Regions from separate parts of the Rahnella sp. RcJ3 genome, predicted to be linked through region 1. Evidence: predicted binding sites of a transcription regulator. Region 1 holds the regulator's gene; the other holds the start of a gene.
The links. The regulator PurR, encoded in region 1, represses purine synthesis genes. The targets are predictions, from matches to a motif close to CANGCAAACGTTTGCNTG.
Positions count from the first base shown of each region.

Region 2: the regulator PurR is predicted to act here: its motif matches at 1,790-1,807, upstream of rbsD (D-ribose pyranase).

Region 1 covers NZ_QSNX01000012.1:143,452-149,415, reverse strand. Annotated here, with positions in the region: gene rnt (ribonuclease T) at 1-276, shown strand, start outside; gene DXU84_RS16895 (Grx4 family monothiol glutaredoxin) at 352-711, opposite strand; gene DXU84_RS25335 (hypothetical protein) at 692-820, opposite strand; gene DXU84_RS16890 (C40 family peptidase) at 1,174-2,073, shown strand; gene DXU84_RS25330 (YnhF family membrane protein) at 2,239-2,328, opposite strand; gene purR (HTH-type transcriptional repressor PurR) at 2,663-3,688, shown strand; gene punR (DNA-binding transcriptional activator PunR) at 3,725-4,630, opposite strand; gene punC (purine nucleoside transporter PunC) at 4,767-5,964, shown strand, end outside.
Region 2 covers NZ_QSNX01000011.1:196,264-202,227, forward strand. Annotated here, with positions in the region: gene kup (low affinity potassium transporter Kup) at 1-1,604, shown strand, start outside; gene rbsD (D-ribose pyranase) at 1,820-2,239, shown strand; gene rbsA (ribose ABC transporter ATP-binding protein RbsA) at 2,247-3,752, shown strand; gene rbsC (ribose ABC transporter permease) at 3,759-4,730, shown strand; gene rbsB (ribose ABC transporter substrate-binding protein RbsB) at 4,754-5,644, shown strand; gene rbsK (ribokinase) at 5,712-5,964, shown strand, end outside.

The sequences.
Region 1 (5,964 bases):
GGACTGAAACGTAATCCGTTCCACCCTTTTGCCACGTTTGATACCGCCGCATTAAGCGGGCTGGTGCTTGGGCAAACGGTGCTGGCAAAAGCCTGTATCAGCGCGGGCATCGTCTTTGACAGCAGCCAGGCACATTCTGCGTTGTATGACACCGAGCGCACAGCCGAGTTGTTCTGCGAGCTGGTCAACCGCTGGAAACGCTTAGGAGGCTGGCCTCTGGCGCTTTCAGACGAAGAAGTCGAAGACGAAACAGCATCGGAAGAAAATCAGCAATAACAACTTTTGCACCGAACTGAAGACAAAAAAAGAGCGACATCATGTCGCTCTTTTTACTTTCCGGCCGAAAAACCGTTAGTCTTCTGTCGTATTACTCTCTTCAGAAGATTTGTATTTCTCAGCGGTTTCTTTGATCAACTGCTGCAGTTCACCGCGCTGGAACATCTCAACCACGATGTCGCAGCCGCCAACCAGTTCACCGTCAACCCACAGTTGCGGGAACGTTGGCCAGTTAGCAAATTTTGGCATCTCAGCACGGATGTCCGGGTTCTGCAGGATATCCACGTAAGCGAAACGCTCGCCACAGGCTGAAAGCGCCTGAACAGCCTGAGCGGAGAAACCGCAGCTTGGCAGTTTTGGCGAACCTTTCATGTACAGCAGAATCGGGTTTTCAGAAACTTGCTTCTGAATTTTTTCAATTGTTGGAGTGGTCATTTCTTGCTTCCTCAAGCCGGTACAGGCTGTCACGATCATTACTCTTCACGCGCAGCATAAAGAGACGGTGCGCAATCACAATACCTTCTATTGTAACGATGGCAGCCATCAGATAAAAACGCCATTTTTTGTGGGGTCTTTCTCAATACTGGCATTTTGTTTAACAATCTTTAATGTGTGCGCTCAGGCTCACATCTTTAAACATTCATTGAGAATAACATTTTTGGCGTTCACCGATAACGCCAGATTTGCAAAATTCCATTCTTTAACTCAAATATTAACACCATGAAAAGTGGTTATTTTTTTGACTAAAAATGGCGGTTATTTCGACATAAAAAAAGCCATTAACTTTTTCTCACAATATGATCTAGAATCGAGTCAATTCGTGCTTTTTTGTCAGGTTCTTTTAGGCAATACTCTGACATCCCTGATGTTTAACCTACCACTCATGGTAACGAAGCTATGCGCTTACTGTTCACGCTTTTTGTGCTGCTCTTTACCCAGCTATTTCTGAATATGGCACATGCATCGCCGCAGACACGTGTTTCTGCCGATCAGCGTAAAAGCCATGTTAATCAGGCTGCACCTGAAGAACGGCGAAAGCGAAAAACGGTGGCCGCGAAAACCAGTAAAAAAACTAAAATCGCGCCAGTGACAGAACAAAAAATTCAGGACAAGAATTCGAAGAAGAAAGTTAAAAGTACCGAACTGGCTAAACGAAAGACCACGACGGAGAAAAGTGTCAAAACGACCCGGGCCGAAAGTAAAAAAGAAAAGACACTGAAGACCACGCGGGCCGAAAGCAAAACAGAGAAACACGCCAAAACCCGTTCACTCGCGAAAAACAGCACGGAAAGGGTCAGTAAAAAAGAAGCGTATGGCCGGCACCGTAAAGGTAAAAAGCCCGAAGAAGACAGCAAACCGATTACGCTAAGTGCAACGCATAAAAAACGCTATCAGCATGCCCAGCAAACGGCGATGACCAAACTGATGCATCAGGTAGGAAAACCATATCGCTGGGGCGGAACCTCGCCGAATACCGGTTTTGATTGCAGCGGCTTAGTCTATTACGCCTACAAAGATTTGATCCGTATTAAAATGCCACGCACAGCGAATGAAATGTATCACCTGCGCGATGCGGCTCCGGTCAAACGCGGCGAACTTGAAAGCGGTGATCTGGTGTTCTTCAGAATCAATAACCGCGGCGCTGCAGACCATGTTGGTGTTTACGTGGGGAACGGCAAGTTTATTCAGTCTCCAAGAACGGGCGAAGACATTAAAATCACCTCTCTCGGCGACGATTACTGGCAAGATCATTATGTGGGTGCACGCCGGGTAATGACGCCGAAAACGATCCGATAATAAACAATTCGTTAAGTCTGAAGTTTCGCTAATCAGCCATTGAATAGCATTTAACGAAGAGTTTCTGCAGGGAAGAGTATCGGCGGTAACGGCCACTGCGTAAAATTGAAAAGGGCGATTCCTGTAACAGGAATCGCCCTTTTTTATAGCGGTTCACTTACTGAATCAGTTCATCACCGCAGTGAAGCTGAAAGCGATAATCATAAGCAAAGCGCATACCGTGGTGATCAACGATAATTTCAGGTTGCTGTCCATCAAACCCCCCTTTCGGATCAAATTGTGGCATTTTTTAAGCCACACTAATTGTGTGCCAACGCATTTTCGCATAATTAACATTTAAAATCTTGTGCTGAATGACAATGTATCCCTGAGAATTTTACTTCCACTTTCCTGCATTATAAGAGAAAATTGTCGGTTAACACGCCTGTGTGCCGGTTGATTTCACCCGAGAGCATTTCACGCCTCATTCTGAAGAATCCACCCAACGATTTCACTGCCCTTTTAGAAGCCAGCAGTGAGATCCACGCAAGCAAACGATTAACATAATGCTAACGTGCTGAAACACGTGAGTTCAGGAGTCATTGTTTACATGGCAACGATTAAAGATGTCGCAAAGCGCGCTGGCGTTTCCACTACAACCGTGTCGCACGTCATCAATAAAACACGTTTCGTCGCCGAAGAAACCAAAGAAGCGGTTCTCCTTGCAATCAAAGAGTTACATTACTCGCCGAGTGCTGTAGCCCGCAGTCTGAAGGTCAATAACACCAAAACGATCGGTCTGCTTGCCACCTCCAGCGAAGCGCCCTATTTTGCCGAAGTGATTGAAGCCGTAGAAAACAGCTGCTTCTCCAAAGGCTATACGCTGATTTTGTGTAACTCGCATAATAATCTGGAAAAACAACAAGCCTACCTGCAAATGCTGGCGCAAAAACGCGTCGATGGCTTGCTGGTGATGTGCGCGGAATATCCTGATGAGTTGCTCAATATGCTCGAGGAGCACCGTTCGATCCCAATGGTGGTCATGGACTGGGGCGAAGCGCGTAAGAACTTCACCGACAGCATTATTGATAATGCTTTCGAAGGGGGTTACATGGCCGGGCGTTATCTGATTGAACGCGGTCATCGTGATATTGGGGTGATCCCGGGCCAACTGGCACGTAATACCGGCGGTGGCCGCTTCCAGGGTTTTGTGAAAGCACTGACTGAAGCCAATATTCCGCTGCGTGACGAATGGGTGGTTCAGGGCGATTTCGAGCCGGAATCGGGCTATCAGGCGATGCATAAAATTCTGATGCAGAAGCACCGCCCGACTGCCGTATTTTGTGGCGGCGATGTGATGGCAATGGGCGCAATCTGTGCCGCAGACGAACTGGGCCTGCGCGTTCCTCAGGATATTTCCGTGATCGGTTACGACAATGTGCGTAACGCCCGTTACTTCTCCCCCGCGCTGACAACCGTGCATCAGCCGAAAGAACGTCTGGGTGAAATGGCCTTTACCATGTTGCTGGACAGAATTGTCAGTAAGCGTGAAGAGTCTCAGACCATTGAGGTGCATCCGAAACTGGTCGAACGCCGTTCCGTAGCCGATGGTCCGTACCGCGATTACCGCCGTTAACAGATATCGAACGCCTGCAGATGCAGGCGTTTTTTTCTAATCACGCAGCCATTCCTGATTCATGGTTTCTGTATCGCCCATATATTCCAGCAACCAGGCCAGCGAGGGTGACGGATTGCTTTGATCCCACGTCAGGCAACACGGGCTGTCGGGAAACGTATTTTCCAGCGTCAGCACCTGCAACTTTTTCTGTTCTATCCACGGCGTGACGCGATGAACCGGCATCATACCCACGCATAAGCCTTCGGTCAGGCATTCCAGCGCACAGGTCCAGTCTGGCACGACCAGCCGCCGCTGGTTATCAAGCGTCCATGTATCCCGCTTAGGCAATGTCCGGGAGGTGTCTTCCAGACAGAGTGCAGGATAAGGCCGCAACTCATCATCATTCAGCGCGCCGGATAACTGAGCCAGCGGATGTTGCGGGCTGACGACGCAATGCCAGTCCATAAATCCCATGTCACGAAAACTGAAGCCCCCGCCAACCGGTATCGCGCGTGTAGCACCGATCGCCACGTCTGCCCGCCCGTCAACCAGCGCATCCCAGACACCATTAAACACTTCTGAGTGAATAATGAGTTCGGTGTCCGCAAAATGGCGGTAGAAATCGAGCACCAGACGCCGTGTCCGTGCGGGTTTTACAATCCGGTCAACCGCCACACGTAATTCGCCGCGCCAGCCGTTCGCCACCTGCTGACACTGCCGGCGCGTGGCTATCATTTTTTTTGTCAGAATCCGCGCTTCATCGACAAAAACCTTTCCCGCAGGCGTCAGTACCACGTCACGATGGCGACGTTCAAACAACGGCACGGCCAGCCACTGCTCAAGCTGACGGACGGTATAGCTGATAGCAGAAGGTACGCGGTGCAAATCTTGCGCTGCCGCACTAAAACTACCTGTTCTTGCCACGGCATCTACCACTTCAAGGGCGTATTCTGACCACATAATTCAGCCTTCAATATTTTTGATAGCAGAGTGCAAATATTAGCGTTTCACAAGCCTGTTATCAAAGCGTTAAACTCCGCCTCCGGTATGTAATCTGCATCACATCATCTGCAATAAATAAATTAATGAGACGATAATGAAACCCTCCTTTGGATTTATGCTCTATCTCGCGGGACTGAGCATGCTGGGCTTTTTAGCCACTGATATGTATCTGCCTGCGTTCAGCGCCATGCAAACCAGTCTGATGACCAGCCCCGGGATGATCAGCGCAAGTCTGAGCATTTTTCTCGGCGGATTTGCTCTCGGTCAGTTGTTATGGGGGCCGTTGTCAGACAGGATCGGCCGTAAACCGGTATTGCTTCTTGGTCTGACACTGTTTGCGGTCGGTTGTCTGGGCGTTATCTGGGTTGAGAATGTACGCGCCCTTCTGGCCCTGCGCTTCTTACAGGCGATGGGCGTTTGTGCCGCCGCAGTCACCTGGCAGGCAATCGTTGTTGACCGTTTCTCTGCCGATGTGGCGAAAAAAACCTTCGCCAGCATTATGCCGTTAGTGGCTCTTTCTCCGGCACTGGCACCATTACTTGGTGCGTGGGTACTCAATCATTTTGACTGGGAAGCCATTTTTGCTCTGCTGACCGCAGTCGCCGTCGTCCTGGTGCTGACGACGCTGACTCTGCGTGAGAATAAACCGGCAAAACAAGCGAAGGCTGATAAAACAGGGTTTGCGACGTTACTGAAATCGCCTGTTTACAGCGGGAATGTCATGATTTATGCCGCCTGTTCAGCCGGATTCTTTGCGTGGTTAACGGGTTCACCGTTTATCCTGAGCGACATGGGTTATTCACCCGGTGCCATCGGGCTGAGCTATGTCCCGCAGACTATTGCTTTCCTGCTTGGTGGTTTTGGTTGCCGTGTTGTGATCAGCAAGCTGGACGGTAATAAAATTCTGCCATGGTTACTGGCGGGTTACGGCGTCAGTATGGTGACTTTGTTCTGTGTTGCCATGTTCACGGATGCCGGGCTGATTAGCCTGCTGATCCCTTTCTGTCTGATGGCTTTGGTGAATGGTGCAACCTACCCAATTGTTGTCGCAAATGCATTAATGCCGTTTCCTGCTAATACAGGCAAGGCGGCAGCATTGCAAAATACGCTGCAGCTCGGGTTGTGCTTCCTTGCCAGCTTGCTGGTTTCCGCATTTATTGTGCATCCGCTCATGGCGACAGTCACGATCATGCTGTCTACACTATTGTTGGTAGTTTTGGGTCGCTGGCTCTCTTTGCGGCATGAAATCACGCAAGACAATGGACAGAAATCAGAGCAGGAAACTCAGACAA
Region 2 (5,964 bases), on a different contig from region 1:
TGGCGGGCAGAAACACCTCGGCACGCACCACTGCCGTTTTGGTCATTCTCGGCCTGATCGGCGGAAGTTTCTTCTATGGTGAAGTGGTGATCACTCCGGCTATTTCTGTTCTTTCCGCGATGGAAGGTCTGGAAATCGCAGCACCTTCACTTGATCCTTATATCGTTCCCTTATCTATTACTGTCCTGACGCTGCTTTTCATTATTCAGAAACACGGCACCGGCATCGTGGGCAAACTGTTTGCGCCGGTGATGTTGTTGTGGTTCCTGACGCTGGCTGTTCTCGGCGTGAACAGCATCATGCAGAACCCTGAAGTACTTCGCGCCATGAACCCGATGTGGGCGGTTAACTTCTTTATCGAGCATAAGTCGTTTTCCTTCCTGGCACTTGGCGCGGTCGTTCTGTCGATTACCGGTGTGGAAGCGCTGTATGCGGATATGGGCCACTTCGGGAAATTCCCGATCCGTCTGGCCTGGTTCACCGTGGTGCTGCCTTCTCTGGTGCTGAACTACTTCGGTCAGGGCGCATTGCTGCTGAAAGACCCGGAGTCGATTAAAAACCCGTTCTTTCTGCTGGCGCCTGACTGGGCATTGATCCCGTTACTGGTGCTGGCAACGCTGGCCACCATTATCGCGTCTCAGGCTGTTATCTCCGGTGTGTTTTCCCTGACGCGTCAGGCTGTGCGTTTAGGCTATTTACCGCCAATGCGCATCATCCACACTTCAGAAATGGAAGCAGGCCAGATTTACATCCCGGCCATTAACTGGTTGCTGTACTTTGCGGTGGTTATCGTTATCGCCAGCTTCGAGCATTCGAGCAATCTGGCAGCGGCATACGGTATCGCAGTAACCGGTACGATGGTGCTGACCAGTATTCTTTCCTGTACGGTGGCACTCAAAAACTGGCACTGGAAACCTTTCCTGGTCGGGCTTTTGCTGATCGGTCTGCTGTTTATGGATATCCCGCTGTTCGCGGCGAACGCTACTAAACTGTTCTCCGGCGGTTGGTTGCCGCTGACGCTGGGTTTGGGCATGTTTATCGTTATGACGACCTGGAAAAGCGAGCGCTTCCGCCTTATGCGCCGCATGAACGAGCATGGGAATTCCCTGGAAGCGATGATCGCCTCTCTGGAGAAATCCCCGCCGGTGCGTGTTCCGGGTACGGCTGTGTATATGTCGCGCGCCATCAACGTCATTCCGTTTGCGTTGCTGCACAATCTCAAACACAACAAAGTGTTGCATGAGCGTGTGGTACTGCTGACGTTACGCACCGAAGATGCGCCTTATGTACATAACGTCCGGCGCGTCACCATCGAACAGCTTTCGCCGACGTTCTGGCGTGTGGTCGCCAGCTACGGATTTAAAGAAACGCCGAACGTGGAGGAAGTGTTCCACCGTTGCGGTCTGGAAGGATTGCCGTGCCGGATGATGGAAACGTCATTCTTTATGTCGCACGAATCACTGATCCTGACCAAGCGCCCCTGGTATCTCTACTTCCGTGGCAAACTCTTTATGGCGCTCAGCCGCAACGCCTTACGCGCGCCAGATCAGTTTGAAATTCCGCCGAACCGCGTAATCGAACTCGGTACGCAGGTAGAAATCTGATCCTCATTTCTACTGCTCGCAGGGCACCTTCGGGTGCCCTGTTTTATTTTCTCTTTCTCCTTTCTGAAACGACTAACTCAAATTTCCCTGCGGTTTCTTAATTATTCAGCGAAACGTTTCGACGCTGATCACAATTCCATCATAACTCCGTTGCGATGGCCGGGGATCTTTATAAACTCATCGGTGAGCGAAACGTTTCGCTGTAGGAGTTCACAATGAAGAAGTCACCGCTGTTAAATGCCGAAATCTCACATGTTATTGCCCGGTTAGGTCACACCGATCAGCTGGTTATTGGCGATGCCGGACTTCCGGTGCCAGCAGCTTGCCAACGCATCGATCTGGCCCTGACCCAGGGAGTTCCCACCTTTTTACAAGTCTTAGAGGTAGTGACACATGAGATGCAGGTTGAGCGGGCTATCCTCGCCGAGGAAATCCTCACTAAAAATCCTCAACTCCATGAAGCGTTGCTCGCCCAATTGACACAACTCGAACAACACCAGGGAAACACCATTGCTTTGGATTACGTCAGTCATGAGTCATTCAAAGCACAAAGCGAAAAAAGTCGGGCTGTGATCCGCAGCGGGGAATGTTCGCCTTATGCGAACGTTATTCTGTGTGCTGGCGTAACCTTCTGAGGCCTTTATGCAACCTTTGCTGCAACTGACAGGCATTGATAAAGCCTTTCCCGGCGTAAAAGCACTTTCCGGCGCGGCGCTCAGCGTCTATCCGGGACGTGTAATGGCGCTGGTGGGAGAAAACGGCGCGGGCAAGTCCACCATGATGAAAGTGCTGACCGGCATCTATCAGAAAGATGCCGGCTCAGTGCATTTTCTTGGCAAGGAAGCGGTTTTCAGTGGCCCTAAAGCCTCTCAGGAAGCCGGGATTGGTATCATTCATCAGGAATTAAACCTGATCCCCCAACTGACGATTGCTGAAAATATCTTCCTGGGCCGTGAGTTTGTGAACGGTTTTGGCCGCATCAACTGGAAAAAGATGTATGCCGAGGCCGATAAACTGCTGGCGCGCCTGAATCTGCGTTACAAAAGCGACCGGCTGGTAGGCGATTTATCCATCGGCGACCAGCAGATGGTCGAAATTGCCAAAGTGCTGAGCTTTGAATCCAAAGTCATCATTATGGATGAACCGACGGATGCCCTGACCGATACCGAAACCGCTTCTTTATTTAACGTGATCCGGGAACTAAAAGCCGCCGGTTGCGGTGTGGTGTATATCTCCCACCGCATGAAAGAAATTTTCGAAATCTGCGACGACGTGACGGTGTTCCGTGACGGGCAGTTTATTGCAGAGCGGCCGGTCAGTTCGCTTGAAGAAGACACGCTGATTGAAATGATGGTGGGCCGTCGCCTCGAAGAGCAATACCCGCGCATTAATCATGAACGCGGTGCGCTGCGTTTGCAGGTACGCGATGTCAGCGGGCCGGGCGTGGATAACGTCAGCTTTGATCTGTACAGCGGCGAAATTCTGGGGATTTCCGGTCTGATGGGCGCAGGCCGTACCGAACTGATGAAAATTCTCTACGGAGCCTTACCGCGTAAAAGTGGTTATGTGGCGCTCGATGGCCGCGAAGTGGTGACACACTCACCGCAGGACGGGCTGGCAAACGGCATTGTTTATATCTCTGAAGACCGCAAGCGCGATGGCTTAGTTCTGGGCATGTCAGTGAAAGAAAACATGTCGCTGACGGCGCTGCGTTATTTCAGCCACGCTGGCGGACGTCTTAAACATGCGGAAGAACAGCAGGCTGTCGGCGATTTCATCCGCCTCTTCAATATCAAAACGCCGTCGATGATGCAGACCATCGGCCTGCTTTCCGGCGGTAATCAGCAAAAAGTGGCAATTGCCCGTGGATTAATGACGCGGCCGAAAGTCCTGATCCTCGATGAACCGACGCGCGGCGTTGACGTTGGTGCCAAGAAAGAGATTTACCAGCTTATAAACCAGTTCAAGCGCGAAGGGCTGAGTATCATTTTGGTTTCCTCAGAAATGCCGGAAGTGATCGGTATGAGTGACCGGGTTTTGGTGATGCATGAAGGCCATTTAAGCGGTGAATTCCCGATAGAACAGGCTACGCAGGAAGTGTTGATGGCTGCCGCTGTCGGCAAGCAATACGGCGTGACGCAGGAGTAATCAGATATGAGTTCTCAGACATTGCCAGCCAAAAAGCGCTGGATCAGTAAAGAGTGGTTGTTGGAGCAAAAGTCTCTGATTGCGCTGCTGGTGTTGATTGCCGTGGTCTCTTCCATGAGCCCGAATTTCTTTACGGTCAATAACCTGTTTAACATCCTTCAGCAAACGTCCGTTAACGCCATTATGGCCGTCGGCATGACACTGGTGATCCTGACGTCCGGGATCGATTTATCCGTCGGCTCTTTGCTGGCGCTGACCGGCGCCGTTGCCGCCTCGATTGTCGGGCTGGAAGTGAATGCGTTTGTTGCCGTTGGCGCCGCGCTGGCGTTAGGTGCGGCTGTGGGTGGCGTCACCGGAATGATTGTGGCCAAAGGGAAAGTCCAGGCGTTTATCGCTACGCTGGTCATGATGTTGCTGCTGCGTGGTATTACGATGGTGTACACCAACGGCAGCCCGATCAGTACCGGCTTTAATGATGTCGCTGATGTTTTTGGCTGGTTTGGTATCGGTCGCCCGCTGGGTATCCCGACACCTGTCTGGCTGATGGCTGTGGTGTTTATTGCGGCATGGTACATGCTGCATCACACCCGGCTGGGGCGTTATATCTACGCGCTGGGCGGTAACGAATCCGCTACGCGTCTGTCAGGTATCAGCGTCGATAAAGTCAAAATTATCGTCTACTCCCTGTGTGGTTTGTTAGCCGCTCTGGCCAGTATCATCGAAGTGGCGCGCTTATCTTCTGCGCAGCCCAACGCAGGTACGGGTTATGAGCTGGATGCGATTGCCGCAGTGGTATTAGGGGGAACCAGCCTGTCCGGGGGTAAAGGACGCATTGTTGGAACGCTGATCGGTGCATTGATCCTTGGCTTCCTGAATAACGGTTTGAACTTATTAGGTGTTTCTTCCTACTACCAGATGATCGTAAAAGCAGTTGTCATCCTGCTGGCGGTTCTGGTGGATAACAAAAGCAACAAATAAACTCTCCTACAGGACTTATGACCATGAATATGAAAAAACTGGCTGTCTGGGTTTCCGCCGCAGCGATCACCGCTTCTTTCAGTGCTAACGTTCTGGCGAAAGACACCATTGCGCTGGTCGTTTCCACGCTGAACAATCCGTTCTTCGTCTCCATGAAAGACGGCGCGCAAAAAGAAGCGGACAAACTGGGTTATAACCTGGTGGTTCTTGATTCTCAGAACAACCCGGCGAAAGAGCTGGCAAACGTACAGGACCTGACGGTTCGTGGCACCAAGCTGATGCTGATCAACCCGACGGATTCTGATGCGGTAGGCAATGCCGTTGCGATGGCAAACCAGGCGAAAATCCCGGTGATCACTCTTGACCGTCAGGCTACTAAGGGTGTTGTCGCCAGCCACGTTGCGTCTGATAACGCCTTCGGGGGGAAAATGGCCGGTGATTACATCGCCAAAAAACTGGGCGAAAACGCTAAAGTCATTGAACTCGAAGGTATCGCCGGGACGTCTGTTGCCCGTGAACGCGGTAAAGGTTTCGCTCAGGCCGCCGAAAAACACCATTTCCAGATCCTCGCCAGCCAGCCTGCTGACTTCGACCGCACCAAGGGCCTGAACGTCATGCAGAATCTGCTGACTGCGCATCAGGACGTGCAGGCCGTGTTCGCTCAGAATGACGAAATGGCGCTCGGTGCATTGCGCGCCCTGCAGACTGCCGGTAAAACGGATGTGCTGGTCGTTGGCTTTGATGGCACCGACGACGGTATCAAAGCCGTTAACAGCGGCAAAATGGGCGCGACTGTGGCACAGCGTCCTGAACAAATCGGTGTGATCGGCGTTCAGACTGCAGATAAAGTACTCAAAGGCGAGAAAGTGCCGGCTGTTATCCCTGTTGATTTGAAACTGGTTGCTCAGCCGTAATACTCTTTTTATCGATGCTGTAACTGCGCCTCCTGATGGAGGCGCTATTTGACTCAGGGATCTCCACATGAAAACCGGCAAACTGGTGGTACTCGGCAGTATCAACGCTGACCACATTCTGAATATCAACCACTTCCCGCAACCGGGCGAAACGGTTATCGGTAAGCAATACACCGTAGCCTTTGGCGGTAAAGGGGCGAATCAGGCTGTTGCAGCCGGTCGCAGTGGCGCTGATATCTCTTTTATTGCCTGTGTGGGAGATGACGATATTGGCGAGCGAGTTCGCAAACAGCTGGCCAGTGACCATATTGATACGCACC